DNA from 2 places in the Pseudomonas sp. REB1044 genome. Region 2 is predicted to be linked to the other one. Evidence: riboswitches for the same ligand, from Rfam matches in the RefSeq annotation. Region 2 holds a riboswitch; the other holds the start of a gene.
The links. A riboswitch is a leader RNA that binds a small molecule or an ion and turns the genes downstream of it on or off. The one in region 2 is predicted to bind cobalamin.
Positions count from the first base shown of each region.

Region 1: another riboswitch for cobalamin. It lies ahead of GKC70_RS11490 (CbtB-domain containing protein); the one in region 2 lies ahead of cobO (cob(I)yrinic acid a,c-diamide adenosyltransferase).

Region 1 is NZ_CP046139.1:2,532,386-2,539,808, forward strand. It holds gene cobM (precorrin-4 C(11)-methyltransferase) at 1-476, opposite strand, end outside; gene GKC70_RS11480 (cobalamin biosynthesis protein) at 505-897, opposite strand; gene GKC70_RS11485 (CbtA family protein) at 897-1,589, opposite strand; gene GKC70_RS11490 (CbtB-domain containing protein) at 1,600-1,785, opposite strand; cobalamin riboswitch at 1,882-2,099, opposite strand; gene GKC70_RS11495 (hypothetical protein) at 2,260-2,991, shown strand; gene GKC70_RS11500 (alpha/beta hydrolase) at 3,005-3,889, opposite strand; partial or broken gene GKC70_RS11505 (metal-dependent hydrolase) at 4,082-5,169, shown strand; gene GKC70_RS11510 (TraX family protein) at 5,118-5,888, shown strand; gene GKC70_RS11515 (hypothetical protein) at 5,904-6,077, opposite strand; gene GKC70_RS11520 (efflux transporter outer membrane subunit) at 6,221-7,423, opposite strand, start outside.
Region 2 is NZ_CP046139.1:1,421,038-1,428,460, reverse strand. It holds gene GKC70_RS06690 (cobyric acid synthase) at 1-459, opposite strand, end outside; gene cobD (threonine-phosphate decarboxylase CobD) at 456-1,448, opposite strand; gene cbiB (adenosylcobinamide-phosphate synthase CbiB) at 1,441-2,349, opposite strand; gene bluB (5,6-dimethylbenzimidazole synthase) at 2,346-2,996, opposite strand; gene GKC70_RS06670 (cobyrinate a,c-diamide synthase) at 2,993-4,291, opposite strand; gene cobO (cob(I)yrinic acid a,c-diamide adenosyltransferase) at 4,288-4,857, opposite strand; cobalamin riboswitch at 5,045-5,261, opposite strand; gene GKC70_RS06660 (hypothetical protein) at 5,400-5,978, shown strand; gene GKC70_RS06655 (C40 family peptidase) at 6,016-6,555, opposite strand; gene GKC70_RS06650 (C40 family peptidase) at 6,691-7,332, opposite strand.

The DNA of each region.
Region 1 (7,423 bases), 1.1 Mb from region 2:
AGCGTGCTGCGATGGCGTGCCAGGTCAGCCAACTGCTCGCCAGCGGGCATGGGCGAGGCATCGGCGTAACGGGTGAGGATTACCGTCTGCGCCACATCCGGCAGCGTCAGCTCGCAGCCGAGCAAGGCGGCGCTGGCGGCCGTGGCGGTGACGCCCGGGATGATCTGGTAGTCGATCCCCAGTTCGCGCAGATGGCGTATCTGCTCACCGATCGCCCCATATAGGCTCGGGTCGCCACTGTGCACGCGAGCCACGTCCAGGCCTTGCTGGTGGGCATCGTGCATGGCGTCGACGATCTGCTGCAGATGCAGTTCGGCGCTATTGAGTACGGTGCGAGCGCTATGGCCCTCGAGCACCGCTGCCGGTACCAGGGATCCCGCGTAGATGATCACCGGACATTGGCGGATCAGGCGCTGGCCCTTGACCGTGATCAGCTCGGGATCGCCGGGGCCGGCCCCGATGAAGTAGACCGTCATGAGACTTCCTTGGGTAGGAGAAGCAGTGCTAGCCGTTGCAGGCAATTGCCAGGGTAGCGTTAGCGAACACTTGGCGGGAAATGCGCAGGCGCGGCTGATCCCCCTGACCGCCGGCCAGTGCCAGTGCCGCGCTTTCGGCGACGCCCCAGCAGCCCGTGGTTTTGTGGGATATTTCTGAGCGGTGGCTGAGCTGGTTCAGGAAGGGCCGCAGTTGTTGCGCGTCGTAGCACACCAGAGGCAGGGCCAGGCGCCGTGACAGCGCGCTCAGACCCGGCTCATCGGCCTTCAACGCAATACTGGCGATTCCGCGCACGGCCGTGATGGCCAGGCCGTGGGCCGCGAGGCTGCGCCGTAGCAGGTGCTCCAGCACCTCGACAGAGCACCCTCGGCGGCAACCGAAGCCTGCGTACAGCGCGCTCATCAGGCCTGAGCGGAACGACGGTAGAGCCAGGCGCTGAGCAGGCCCAACGCAATCCAGAACGCCGCGTTGGTCAACCAGGAGGCCACTTTGAATTGCGCTTCGAGTGCTTCGGGCGCCAGGCTCTCGTGTACCTCGGGCTGAGGGGCACCGATCAGGTGGGGAACGACCAGCAGCGCGGCGCCCAGTACCTTGACCAACCAATGCCGGGCAAACACCAACAGGGCCAGGCCCACGGCTGTGGCCGCTGCGGTGCCGATCCACCAGGTCTGGCGCTGGCCCAGGTCGGCAGCGGCCGTGCCCGGCAGCTCCGGCGGCAGGCCCAGCGTCGGTGCCAGGCAGAACACTGCGAAGCCGCCCAGGCCCCACAGGGCACCCGTGCTGACGCGTCCCGGCTCGCGCAGGCTGTACAACGCGGCGAGGATCAAGGCGAACCCGACCGCCACCACCAGGTTGCCGCCGGTGGTCGATAACACACGCTGCCAGCCATCTTCCGGAGACCAGGCTTCGCTGTCGTGCTCATGGGCAGCCACGGCTTGGCCTGCAGCGTGCTCATGCTGTTCGGCCGGGGCTGCGCTTTCGTAGGTTTCGGCCTGAAGAATCAACGGGGCCACCCAGAAGCTCTGTAGCAGGGTCAGCAGCAGGGCAGCGAGCAGGCCACTGAAGCCTGCGGTGCGGGCAATACGCGTAATCATCGCTGGACCCTCAATGGCAAGGGAAGGCGGCGCTGTGGCGGGTGTCGTGGGCCGCGTTATGCACGGCCTCCAGGTGTGAGAACCCGGCGAAGTAGACCAGGCACAGGCCCAGCAGACTGGCACCGATGGCGACCACCAGGCGTTGGCTGAGACTGACGGGCGTGGCAATGCTGTGTTTGGCGCTGGTGACGGACATGACGCATTCCTCTGCTTTTTTCATGGCGACAGCAAGCGCGGCGAGCCCGGAGCGACAACGTCCAGGAATCGGCAACAGCGCCCGCCCACCGCGGGGTGTGATGACTGAGCGTCGGGCCGGTCTCCGGGCTGGCGAGCAGAAGCAAGGCCTCCAACAGCAGCGTCACCTTCCCATGCCTTGGACACAGTGGATCAGACGCTCGCTCGCTTACCGTTGCGGGGGCAGCACCGGACTGATCGAACCCTGGAATGGGCCTCGACGCACCGGTTTCCCGTTTCACCCCTGCAAGGGGCACCCGACGTAAGGGTGTAAGCAGATCACGGTCATGCGCGCGCCGTCAATTCTTGTTACCAAATACCCTCGCCATGGACGGGCTTTGTGCACAGGCGTCGCACTTTTTTACATTTGCAGGCTCTATGCAGGGCCTGGCTGCGCCGATTCCCGGCTTGGCCGCTGACCCGGACCACGGTGCCGATGCCTGTTCCTGCTCTTCGTCATGGCGCTCGCCTGTTGCTGGTGGGCACGTTGATCACCCTGTGCGCGTGTACTCGCCAGGAGGGTCAGGATGTCTTCACCCAGTTGGGCAATGGCCATCCCAGCGAACTGTTCCAGACCAGCGTCGACCGCATGGCGACCCTGTCGATGCGCGACAACCTGCAGAGCCTCTATCTGCTGATGAACAAGCTGTACCTGCGCAACCCCAACCAGTGGCGTCAGTCCGGCTACCTGGACGCTGCCACCGCCGAGCGGCAGATCCGCCAAGCCATCGAGCAGCGCCAGCCGCTGGCGCAACTGGGCCAACGCCGTGACCTGGCGGCCCTGAGCTATGCCTTGAGCCCCGAGTTTCGCGGTGACCGGGTGGGCGCCTTCATCTATGCCATCGGCAGCATGCTGGTGACCGCCCATGGCGGGCGCACCGAGTTCTACATGACCGACGCCATCGATCCATTGTTCGTCAACAACGCCGCGCGCAACATCGAGAAGGCTACCTGGATGCTCAGCCAACGCCAGGACGCCAACGGCGTGCTGCTGTTGTTCTCCAACGAGATTTCCGAGGAGGGCAGCAACCTGAGTTTCGCCGTGGAGTTCGGCAAGATCGTCGCGCGCCTGGACCTGCTGGCGCAGATGCTCGACGAGCGCTATCGGCGCATTGGCCTGAACTACGCCCAAAGCCTGTTGCTGATGAACTTCCTGCCCGTGCAATGAGCCGCCGGCGGCCCTACAGCAAAGCTTCGATGGCGCGCCGATAGCGCTGGCCCGCCAGGCTCATGCTGTTATTGTGGGTCGCGCCGGGCACCAGCAGCAGAGCCTTGGGCTCCTGGGCGGCGTCGAACAGGGCCTGGCTGAAGCGCGGCGGCACGTAGCGATCGTCCAGGCCATGCACCAGCAGCACGGGCAGGCCGACTTCGCCGATCTTGCCCAGCGAGTCGAACTTCTGCGACAGCAACCAGCGCACCGGCAGGCTGGTATTGGCCACGGCAGCGGCGACGTCGCCAAGTGTCGTAAAGGTCGATTCCAGAATGAGGCCGCGTGCGGGCACTGGCGTGCCGTCGCTGCGGGCCTGCCGGGAAAGTTCGGAGGCCAGTTCAACCGCCACGGCGCCACCGAGCGAGTGGCCGAAGATCAAGCGCTTGCCCGGCACCGGCTGCAGTTGGGCAAAGCGGTCCCAGGCGATGCGCGCGTCTTCGTAGACCGTGGTTTCCGACGGCAGGCCGCCCCGGCTCTGGCCGAAGCCGCGGTAGTCCACCGCCAGTACCGAGTAACCCATGGCATGCAGTTGCTGGATGCGGAACAACTGGCCGGTCAGGTTCCAGCGTACGCCATGCAGATAAAGGATCGCCGGTGCATCCGCGCGTTTGGCAGGCCACCACCAGGCATGCAGGCTCTGCCCCTGGGTGAAGCTGCGCGCACGCAAGTCCAGCTCCTGTACGCCAGCCGGCAGGCCATGGAACCAGCTGGCTTGACCGGGTTCGATACGAAACACCAGCTCACGCTCTTTATGTTGCAGCACGGCGCAGCCCGTTGGCAGGCCGATCACCAGCAGGGCCACGGCCAGCCAGGTGAACCAGCGGCGTTTGAGATGAGAGAACAGGGTGGCGGTCATGAATAAGGTCGCAGGACAAGGCACCGAAGCGTTTTAGCAGAACCTCGCTGCTGGCTGTAGGAAATTTTCCCCGAGCGGTTCGGCGACAGGGTTACAAGCTGTGTCGCTCACGGCACAACAGCCAGGCCGGTCCTTGCTCGCAGTGGCGTAGGAGGGTTAGCTTTCTCCGATACTGTCAATGGAACGCTGATCGTGGACTCGATTACCCAAGCTGTATTGGGCGCGGCGCTGCAGGGCACCTTACTCGGCCGTCTGCAGGGGCGCCGTGCGCTGGTCTATGGCGCGGCATTGGCCACTGTGCCGGACCTGGATGTGGTGATCCACTACGCCGATCCGGTGTCGCAGATGACCTATCACCGCGGTTTTTCCCATTCGATCTTCGTCCTCACTGGGGTGGCCTTGCTGCTCGCCTGGCTGGTGGCCTGCATCGGTCGGCGCCGCAGGCCAGACGCAGGCTACCGCTGGCCGCGACTGTTCGTGGCGTTCTGGCTGGTGCTGGTCACTCATCCGCTGCTGGACGCCTTCACGGTCTACGGCACCCAGTTGTTCTGGCCGCTGACACTGACGCCGCTGAGCTGGGCCGCCGTGTTCATCATCGACCCGATCTACACCTTGCCCTTGCTGATGGCCGTGGCTTACGCCTTCTGGCGCGGGCCAGGGCGCAGAGCCCGGGGTTTGATGACGGCGGCGTTGATCTTCAGCACGGCGTACCTGGGTTTTGGACTGGCCGGGCGCATGACCGTCGAACGGCGCTTCGAACAGGCCTTGCAGGCGCAAGGCGTGGCGCCGCGCGAAGTTCGCGCCATGCCGATGGCGTTCAACAACCTGCTCTGGCGAGTCCTGGCCAAGACTGAGGACGACGGCTATTACGAAGGGTGAGCAGTTTGTTCGACCGCGAGCCGCCGGAGATGCAATACCTGTCGTTGAATACGCCACTGGCCAAGGTGTTGCAGGACGACCCGTTGTACACGCGTCTGCGCTGGTTTACCGATGACTGGCTGCGCTACGACGTGGTCGGCAGTACGCTGGTAGTCACCGACCTGCGCATGGGGATTCCCGGTAATTACAATTTCCGCTTCGCCATGGCCCGTCGCGACGCACAAGGTCAGTGGCAGGTCGAAACGCCGTCGCGCTGGCGCGACAATGGCACTTCGATGTTCAACGGCGGTGATCTGGCGCTGATCGGGCGGCGCATCTTCGACCAGCACCCGCCGCTGCCGTTGCAGGCGTGGACGGCACGGGCGATGGCGCCTGCGGCAGCGTCCGGGGTGTCTCGCTGAACGGTCGCTCGGCCGGGCTCGACCTGGTCAAGTGGGTGGCCATCCTCAGCATGGTCGCCGATCACCTGCGTTACCTGTGGCCCGAGGCCGTCGATCTGTTCGTCACCGGTCGGCTGGCGTTCCCGTTGTTCTGTCTAGTGATCGCCTGCCATGTGATGCGCGTGCCATCGGGGCAGTTGTACCGCTCGACCCATGCGCGCTACCTGGCTTGGATGCTGGCGTTCTGCATGCTCTCGGAGCCGCCTTATCGCTGGCTGGACACGGGAACAACGACTTTCAGCGTGATGCCGACGCTGACCTTGGGCCTGCTCTGCGCATGGGGTGTGCATCATCCACAACGGCTGGCGCGGCTGGCAGCAGTTTCGGCGGTGCTAGTGGCATGGCTAACCCGTGATCGGTTGATGTACGGGCTGCCGGGCGTGTTACTGCCCGCCGGTTGCCTGTTGCTGTGGAACGGACTGCGGGTGGGATTCGTGTTGCCGATGGTGTTGGCCATCGCCGGCAACATGACCAACAGTTGGCTGGCCTCGCATCTGGCACAGCCCTTCACATGGATGGTAATGGCCAGCGCTGCCTTGGCGATTCCCCTTGGGTGGCGAATGCTTGCGTGCAACCGCTGGCGCATCAGCCCTGTAGGACGTTGGGCCTACGGGTTCTATCCGTTGCATCTGCTGGTGATCAAGGCGGTGCTGATCATGCGTGTGTCCGGCACCGGGTGACGGTAGGCGTTGGGCTCAGGCGCCCGAGTCAGGGTCGACACGTGGCACGGTGGGATGCTTTTCCTGATCATCGTCGGTGAGGTTAGGTGCCGCGTCGGGGTCGTCGACGCGGTCGTTGCGCTGTTCAGGATCCAGGTCAGGCCATTCGGTCTGCGCATCGCCGCCACCCATCCGGTGTTTGTCGTTCATGGTATTCACCTCGAGACTCTCGCTGTACCGCAGGCTGGAAAAAGGCCTGCCCGCAGGCAGGCCAACACAGGAGTGAGGGGCAGCCCATTGGCCGCCCTCATAGGCTGTGAGTCAGCCGACACCCGCAGTGTCCATGCGAACGCTCAAGGGGCCGACCGACGGTGCTGTTCGTCCACTGCCCACCCGCCGCCCAAGGCCACATACAGGTTCACCTCGGCGAGCAGTTGTGCCAGTCGGTCATCGATCAGCCCCTGGCGCGCGCTGAACAACGAACGCTGCGCATCGAGGAAGGTCAGGCTGCTGTCCACTCCCGCCCGATAGCGGTTGCTCGCCAAGTCGTAGTAGTGCTGAGTGGCGTCCACCAGGTCGCGCTGCGCCAGCAGTTGCCGACGATAGGTCGAACGCGCAGCCAAACCATCGGACACCTCCTGGAACGCGGTCTGGATGGATTTTTCGTAGCGCGCCACCTCGAGTGTTTTCTGCAGTTGCGCATAATCAAGACTCGCGCGCAGGCTGCCGGCGTTGAACAGTGGCAGGCTGATTTGCGGCTGGAACAGCCACGTGCCGCTGCCGCCGTCGAACAGCCCGGAGAGTTCGCGGCTGGCACTGCCGGCGCTGGCAGTCAGGCGAATGCCAGGGAAGAAGGCAGCGCGCGCTGCTCCGATATCCGCGTTGGCCGCGCGCAGACGGTACTCGGCCTCGAGAATATCGGGCCGCCGTTGCAGCAGATCGTCGGACAGCCCGGCGGGTAGCTCGACCACCTGTTCGGCCGCCAGCGGCAAGCCCGGCAGGCGCTCGTCGAGCGTTGAGCCCACCAGCAGGGACAACTGATTGACGTCCTGGGCGACCTGGCGCTGGTAGCGAGCAACCGCCGTACGGCCCGTCTCGACGCGGGTCTGGGCTTGCAGCACCTGCAAGGCCGACACGCTGCCGGCACGACGCTGACCTTGGGTCAGGTGCAGACGCTGTTGATCGGCCTCCAGGGTCTGGCGTGACAGCGCCAGCAATTCCAGGTCGGCGCGCCAGGTCAGGTAGCTGCTGGCGACGCTGGCCACCAGGGTGAGTTGCACGCTGCGGCGGGCCTGTTCGCTGGCCAAATAGGTCAGCAGGGCCTTGTCGCTAAGGCTGCGCAGGCGGCCGAACAGGTCGAGCTCGAATGCACTCAGGCCCAACGTGGCGGAGTAGGTCTGGCTGATGGCGCCGTCATCGCTGCCGGTCATCCGCCGTGGCAGGTACTGGCGCTGGCCTTGGGCATCGGCGAAGAGGTGCGGCAACTGCTCGGCGCGCTGGAGGCGAAATTGCGCACGGTAGGCCTGGACGTTGAGCGCCGCCACGCGCAGGTCGCG
Region 2 (7,423 bases):
CTCGGCGAAGCCCATGTTGGCGATGTCGCCGGCCCGCAGGTTGATCTCGGCCGGCGAGCCGGCACCTTCGACCATTACCACGGGATAGGCCGCACTCAGGCGTTGGTGCGAAGCCAGTACCGCTTGCAAGGCGATGGCTTTGTAGTCGTGGTAGGCGACCGCGTTCATGCTGGTCACCGCGCGGCCATGGACGATCACCTGCGCGCCGGTATCGCTGTTGGGCTTGAGCAGCACCGGGTTCATGTCGGTGTGCGGCGCCAGGTTGCAGGCCTGGGCTTGGACGGCCTGGGCCCGGCCGATCTCGCCGCCGTCGGCGGTCACGGCGCTGTTGAGGGCCATGTTCTGTGGCTTGAAGGGGACCACGGCGATGCCCTGGCGCAGCAGCCAGCGGCACAGCGCGGTGACCAAGGTGCTCTTGCCAGCATCGGAAGTGGTGCCTTGCACCATGAGGGTCGTCATGCCGATTCCTTGTGATAAGCCTGCAAGGCCTGACGCAGGCGCTGTTCGTCCGCCGCATCGCCAGGCAAGCCGAAGCGCAGCGCCGAGGGCGTCTCGAACAGGCGCACGAGAATACCGCGACGGGCGAGGAAGTCCTGCAACTGCGCGGCGCATGGATGGCGCAGGTACTGGAACAGGTCGCAACCGCCGCTGACCGGCAACGCGCAGCCCTCGAGCAGCGTGGCGAGTCGCGCGCTGGCCTGAGCACAGCGCTCGATCTGCGCCCGTTGCTGCTCGACGTCGTCCAGGCAGGCCTGGCCGACGATACGGGCCGGGCCACTGACCGTCCAAGGCCCCAACGCGTGGGCCAGTGCTTGCAGCAGTGGTGCTTCGGCCATCACGAAACCCAGCCGCACACCGGCCAGGCCGAAGAATTTGCCGAACGAGCGCAACACGATCAGTCCGGCGCGCCCGGCTTGATCGACCACGCTGAGGGCCGGCGTGTTGTCCATGAACGCTTCGTCCACCACCAGCCAACCGCCGCGCCGGGCCAGACGCGCATGCCAGTCGAGCAACTGCTCGCGCGACACACAGCGTCCGGTCGGGTTGTTGGGGTTGACCAGCACCAGCACATCGAGGCTGTCCAGGGCGTCCTCGACCTGGGTTTCGTCGAGCTCCAGCAGGCGATGTCCGGCCTGGCGCCAAGCCTGCGGATGCTCGGCGTAACAGGGCCAGAGCACGCCGACCCGACCTCGCGGGCGCAGTTGCGGCAGCGCCTGGATCGCTGCCTGCGAACCGGCCACGGCAAGCAGTTGCGCCACGCCGTAGTAGCTGCGCGCCGCCTGCTCCAAGCCGTCCTCGACTTCAGGCAGCCGCGCCCAGGCCTGCGCCGGTACTTCAGGAATGGGGAATGACCATGGCGCGATGCCGCTGGACAGGTCGAGCCAGTCCTGACGCGCAATGCCGTATTCGCGCACCGCGCGCAACAAACGTCCACCGTGTTCAAGCATACAGCCAGGCTCCCAGGCAGATCACCAGCAACCACAGCCAGACACCGCGCTGCACCAAGCTCCAGCCACGCTCGATGGCGTCGGCGTCGGCCGCCAGCCCTTCACCCAGCCGCGCACGGTCGTGCAGCTCGCCGTGATACACCGCCGGGCCACCCAGCTCGACATCCAGGGCGCCGGCGCCGGCGGCCATCACCGGGCCAGCATTGGGGCTGTCCCAGTGCGGCGCCTGGTTGCGCCAGCAGCGCAGCGCCAGACGGGTCTTGCCGAGCAGCGCGTAGGTCAGCGCCACCAAACGAGCGGGCACATAGTTCAGGGCATCGTCGATGCGCGCCGCCGCCCAGCCAAAGCGCTCGAAGCGCGCCGTGCGGTAGCCCCACATGGCATCCAGGGTATTGCTCAGGCGATACAGCACCACACCGGGCGCACCGGCCACGACAAACCAGAACAGCGCGGCGAACACCGCGTCACTGCCATTTTCCAGCACCGATTCGGTGGCGGCGCGGGCCACGGCGGGAGCATCCAGCTCGGCGGTTTCCCGGCTGACCAGGTAGCCCACGCGCCGCCGCGCTTCGTCCAGGTCACCCTGGCGCAGGGCCTGGGCCACTGGCAGCACGTGCTCGCCCAGGCTGCGCATGCCCAGCGCGCAGTACAATGCCAAGGCTTCCACCAACCAGCCGATGACCGGCAGCCAGGACAGGATCAGCGCCAGCAGGGTCAGCGGCACCACCGCCAGGAACCAGGCGCTGACCCCATGGCTGCGCCACCCTCGTCCGCCGGCGTTCAGGCGCTGCTCCAAACGGGCGGCGAAGTTGCCGAAGGCCACCAATGGATGGCGTCGCTGCGGCTCGCCCAGCAGCGCGTCCAGCGCGACGCCCGCCACGGTCAGCAAGGCGATGCTCATGCCGGCGTCCCCCACTGGTTCTCGTAGAGCATCTCGCTCAGCGGGCGTTCGCGGGCCCAGTCCTCCAGCACCAGCATCGGCGCCTCGTAGAACTGCGCCACCGGGCCCAGGCACAGCACGGCCACCGGCTGGGCACCGGCCGGCATGCCCAGCAGTTCGGCCAGCGCCTGCGGGTCGAACAGCGACACCCAGCCCATGCCCAGCCCCTCGGCGCGTGCAGCCAGCCACAGGTTCTGGATGGCGCAGGCGATGGAGGCCAAGTCCATTTCCGGCAGCGTGCGACGGCCAAAGATGTGCGGCTCGCGCTGATCCATCAAGGCCGCGACCAGCACTTCAGCGCACTCGCCGATGCCCTCGACCTTGAGTTTCATGAAGTCGTCGGAGCGCTCGCCGAGCGCCTCGGCGGTGAGCACTCGCTCCTGCTCCACCAGTGCCTGGATGCGCGCGCGCAGCGTGGGCTGGCTGATGCGGATGAAACGCCACGGCTGCATCAGACCGACACTGGGTGCCTGATGCGCGGCCGCCAGCAGCCGGGCGAGCAGCGTCGGCGCCACCTCGCCGCCGATGAAGTGACGCATGTCGCGACGCTCGCCAATGACGCGATAGACCGCCGCGCGCTCGGCCGCACTGAAGGCATGTGGGTTCATGGTCGCAACAGCGCCGCCGCCGCCTCTGGATTGGAAGGAAAATAGAAGTGCACGTAAGAGGCCGTCAGCCGGCCCTGTCGATAGACTGCTTCGTTGCCGCGTCCGCCGTTGGGACTCTGGCCCCGGGCGATGGGAACCAGGTCGGTGCTGGTCAGCGAGTGATGGTAGGTGTGGCCACGCAGCGCACCCTCGGGCAACTCGACTGTCTGCAGCGCCAGTGCGGCCAGACGCTTCTGCATCACCGCTTCGCCGGGCAGCAGGCCGAGCAGCTCGACGCGCTCGCCGGACACGTCGGTCAAGGCCTGGAGTAGATAAAGCATGCCACCACATTCGGCGAGCAACGGCTTGCCCTGCGCATGATGGGCACGGATCGCCTGGCACATCGGCGTGTTGGCCGCCAGGGCAAGGTGATGGAGCTCGGGGTAGCCACCCGGCAGATACAGACTGTCGACCACCGGCAACTGGCTATCATGCAGCGGCGAAAAGAACACCAGTTCGGCGCCCTGGTCGCGCAGTAAATCAAGGTTGGCGCCATAGAGGAAGGCGAAAGCCTCGTCGCGGGCCACGCCGATGCGCACGCCGGCCAAGCTGGCCTGCCGCCGCTGGGCTGGCGGTTTGACGAAACTCACCGGTGGCGGCAGGGCTGCATCGCAACTGGCGCCCAACGCCTCGGCAGCGGCATCCAGGCGTGCGTCCAGGTCGTTCAGCTCGCTGGCCTGGACCAGCCCCAGATGACGGCTGGGCAGCTCGATGCCGCGCTCGCGGGAAAGCCCACCGTACCAACGCAGGCCTTCGGTCAGGCTGCCTTCGAGCAGTTGCGCGTGGCGCAGGCTGCCTACGCGGTTGGCCAACACGCCGGCAAACGGCAGGTCGGGCTGATAGCGCGCCAGACCCAAGGCCAGGGCGCCAAAGGTCTGGGCCATGGCAGTGCCGTCGATCACCGCCAGCACCGGCACGCCGAAATGCCGCGCCAGATCGGCGCTCGAGGGCGTGCCGTCGAACAGGCCCATCACACCTTCGATCAGGATCAGGTCGGCATCGGCAGCCGCCTCCCACAACAGGCGACGGCTTTCGGCCTCGCCGATCATCCACATGTCCAACTGGTACACCGGCGCGCCGCTGGCCCGCTCGTGGATCATAGGATCAAGAAAGTCAGGCCCGCACTTGAACACTCGAACCCGGCGTCCAAGGTTGCGATGCAGACGCGCCAGGGCGGCGGTGACGGTGGTCTTGCCCTGGCCGGAGGCAGGGGCTGCGATCAGCACCGCCGGGCATTGCCGAGTGCCTGAGGTCACAGCTCGACGCCCTTTTGCGCGCGGATTCCGGCCTGGAAGGCGTGCTTGAGCATACCCATCTCGGTGACGGTATCGGCCAGTTCGATCATTTCCGGCTTGGCGCCGCGGCCGGTGACGATGACATGCTGCATCGGTGGCCGTGCCTGGATATCGGACAGGACCTGATCCAGCTCCAGATAGCCGTGCTTGAGGGCGATGTTGAGTTCATCGAGCACCACGAACTGCACGCCAGGGTCTTGCAGCAGCGCGCGTGACACCTCCCAGGCGGCTTCGGCGGCAGCGATGTCACGCTGACGGTCTTGGGTTTCCCAAGTGAAGCCCTCACCCATCACGTGATAACGCACCTGCTCGGGGAACCGCCGGAAGAACAGCTCTTCGCCGGTGCTGTTACGGCCCTTAATGAACTGCACAACACCGCACTGCATGCCGTGGCCCATGGCACGGGCGAGCATGCCGAACGCCGAACTGCTCTTGCCCTTGCCGTTGCCGGTGAGCACCAGCAGCAGGCCGCATTCGTTGGGGGAGTTGGCGATGCGTTCGTCGATCACCGCCTTCTTGCGCTGCATGCGCGCCAGGTGGCGTTCGTCGCGTTCGGGGATTCGCTCATGTGGGTACTCCGCAAGCTGTCGACGCGCCGGTCGGGCACTCGCGGGTGGGCACCAGGCAGCGACAGGTAATCAAGGCAGGCAGGCGCAGACGGGAGCACGCAATGGCCGCGGACAGACCACGGGACCGCGCGCATCACCCTCCGTGATGCCGTTGGCAGTGACAGGCCGGTCTCCGGGCTCATGAGTTGGGCTCTGGCCCGAAACCGCGCGCCTTCCCGGACTCTGCCCAGTGGCCATGCGCGGCCTTGACTCACCTACCGTTGCGGGGGCAGCGCCGGACTCGCGCCCTGCGGCGCCCACCGGCTTCCCAGTTTCACTCTGCCGGAGGCTGTCCGCAGAGCACCTGAAACACGCGGCGAAGGTTAGAGGGTTGCACCGGGAGCGTCAATTGAACACGGATGGCGAACGACTCTTCAGGGCGCTTGTCTGAAGAACAAGGAAGTGATATCACATAGCCATCAATCGGCTGAACGCGATCATAAATAAAAGGAGAACGCGTCATGCAAGGCTTGATCATCCACAACCCGCACCTGGAGTTCCTGCGACCGGTATTCGAGCGCTGGGTCGAATGCATCGACCGCTTCAATCAGATCCACGGTGAAAGCGACGCCCCCTACTGGCATGGCGCCCAGGCCAATGCCGGCCTGCTGGCCGCTGCCGCCTGGCAGGCCGAGCGTGTCACGCTGCAGCAGTATCAGGGCAAGAAACAACGTGACGAAGGTGACCGCGAGGGACGTTGCGACCTGTGCATCGCCGATGCCGAACAATCCCTGCATTTGATTACCGCGCAGCGTTGGCCAAAGATCGCCCGACTGGACCTCGCCACCGCCCTGCAAGAAACCGCCGCACTGGCGCGCCTGTCGGTCTACCCCAGCCAGTTCAAGGCGGGGGCTCTGTTCATCAGTCCGTGGAAGGCCGGCCAGCATGCCAGCCCGGAAGAGTTGCAGGACATGGTCGACGACCTGAGCAAGCACACGGCCTGCGCCATCGCCTGGTACTTCCCTTACGCTTATCGCAAGCTGCACAACGAAGCAGGGCAGTATCACCCGGGTGTGGCGGTGTTGATCAAGCAGGCGTGAAGCACTAGGGGCCGGTCAGCGGCCCCACGTCCGCCCGCTAGGGATTCTGTGCCAGATGGCCCGAGGGATTGAGCACTCGTTTGGCCTGCAGGTAGGCCCTGGACCAGTAGCTGTTGGACAGGTAGTCCAGGCGCACGGTGCCACCGCTGGACGGCGCATGCACGAACCGCCCCTCGCCCACATAGATGCCGGCATGGCTCACCCGGGAACCGCCCGCGGTGGCGAAGAACACCAGATCGCCCGACTGCAGCGCGTTGATGTTCACAGTCGGCGCGCGCATGACGATCATCTCGCGGGTCGAACGCGGCAGGCTGATGTTTGCCGCATCGCGATACACATAGCCGATCAGACCACTGCAATCGAAGCCCGAGTCCGGGGTATTGCCGCCCCAGCGGTAGGGTGTGCCCACCAGACCGATGGCACGGATCAGCACATCGTCGGCCACAGGCGAAGAGGACGGTTGATCGACGAAGACCACCGGCGGCTTGACGGCGGGTGGCGGAGTGGGAGCACGGCTGGAACAGGCGGCGAGCAGAGCCACCATCGAGAGGAATGCGAAGCGCGTCATGATCGCCATGGGTCAGAACCTGTCTGAAACCGATCGGCCGCAGCCGATGAAAGAGTTGAGAATTTAGATTAGACGCTATTCGTAAATGCGCACGGCGACTCGCTTTTCAGCCAGTCGCCGTGTTGAGAGTACAGCAAAATGCTATTAGTTTCGTGACAACGTGGTGGTCGGTGCCATGGCCAAGGCGCGCTTGGCTTCGAGGAAGGTTTTGCTCCAGTAGCGATCACCGAGGCTGTCGATGCGCACGCCACCGCTGCGGCGGCTGCTGGAGTGGATGAACTGGTTGTCGCCCAGGTAGATGCCAGCGTGGCTGACACGGCCACGGCCATTGGTGCTGAAGAACAGCAGGTCGCCTGGCTTGAGCTTGTTGCGCGCCACTTTAGGGGCGTCAACGTTGATCATCTCGCGGGTGGAGCGCGGCAGGTTCATGCCCGCCTCTTCGCGGAACAGGTAGCCGATGAAGCCGCTGCAATCGAAACCGGACTGCTCCGAAGTGCCACCGAAGCGATAGCGGGTGCCGATCAGCGCCATGCCACGCTCGAGAATGCTGTCAGCCAGCACCGGGAGCTCGTAGGGTTTGCTATTGCGGGAAAAGGCCTGGAGGTCTTCTTCGGTGGCCAGGTCTTCCTCGTCGAACACCGACGAGTGCGAAGCCTTGGCTTTGGCCGCGCTCTGCGCGGTCACCGAGGGGCGATCCTGGGGCTGGGAAACTGGGCCTTGGGCCGCGCAGCCAAAAAGCAGGGTCACGAGTGCGAGGGGCACGAGGGGTGCGAAGCGCTTCAGCATGGGCACGACCGTGTCTGGAATCCGTTGGAAGGGGGAAACTATGCCTTCTATCGGAATCATTTGCAAATTTTATCGAAGAAAATGTGACTTC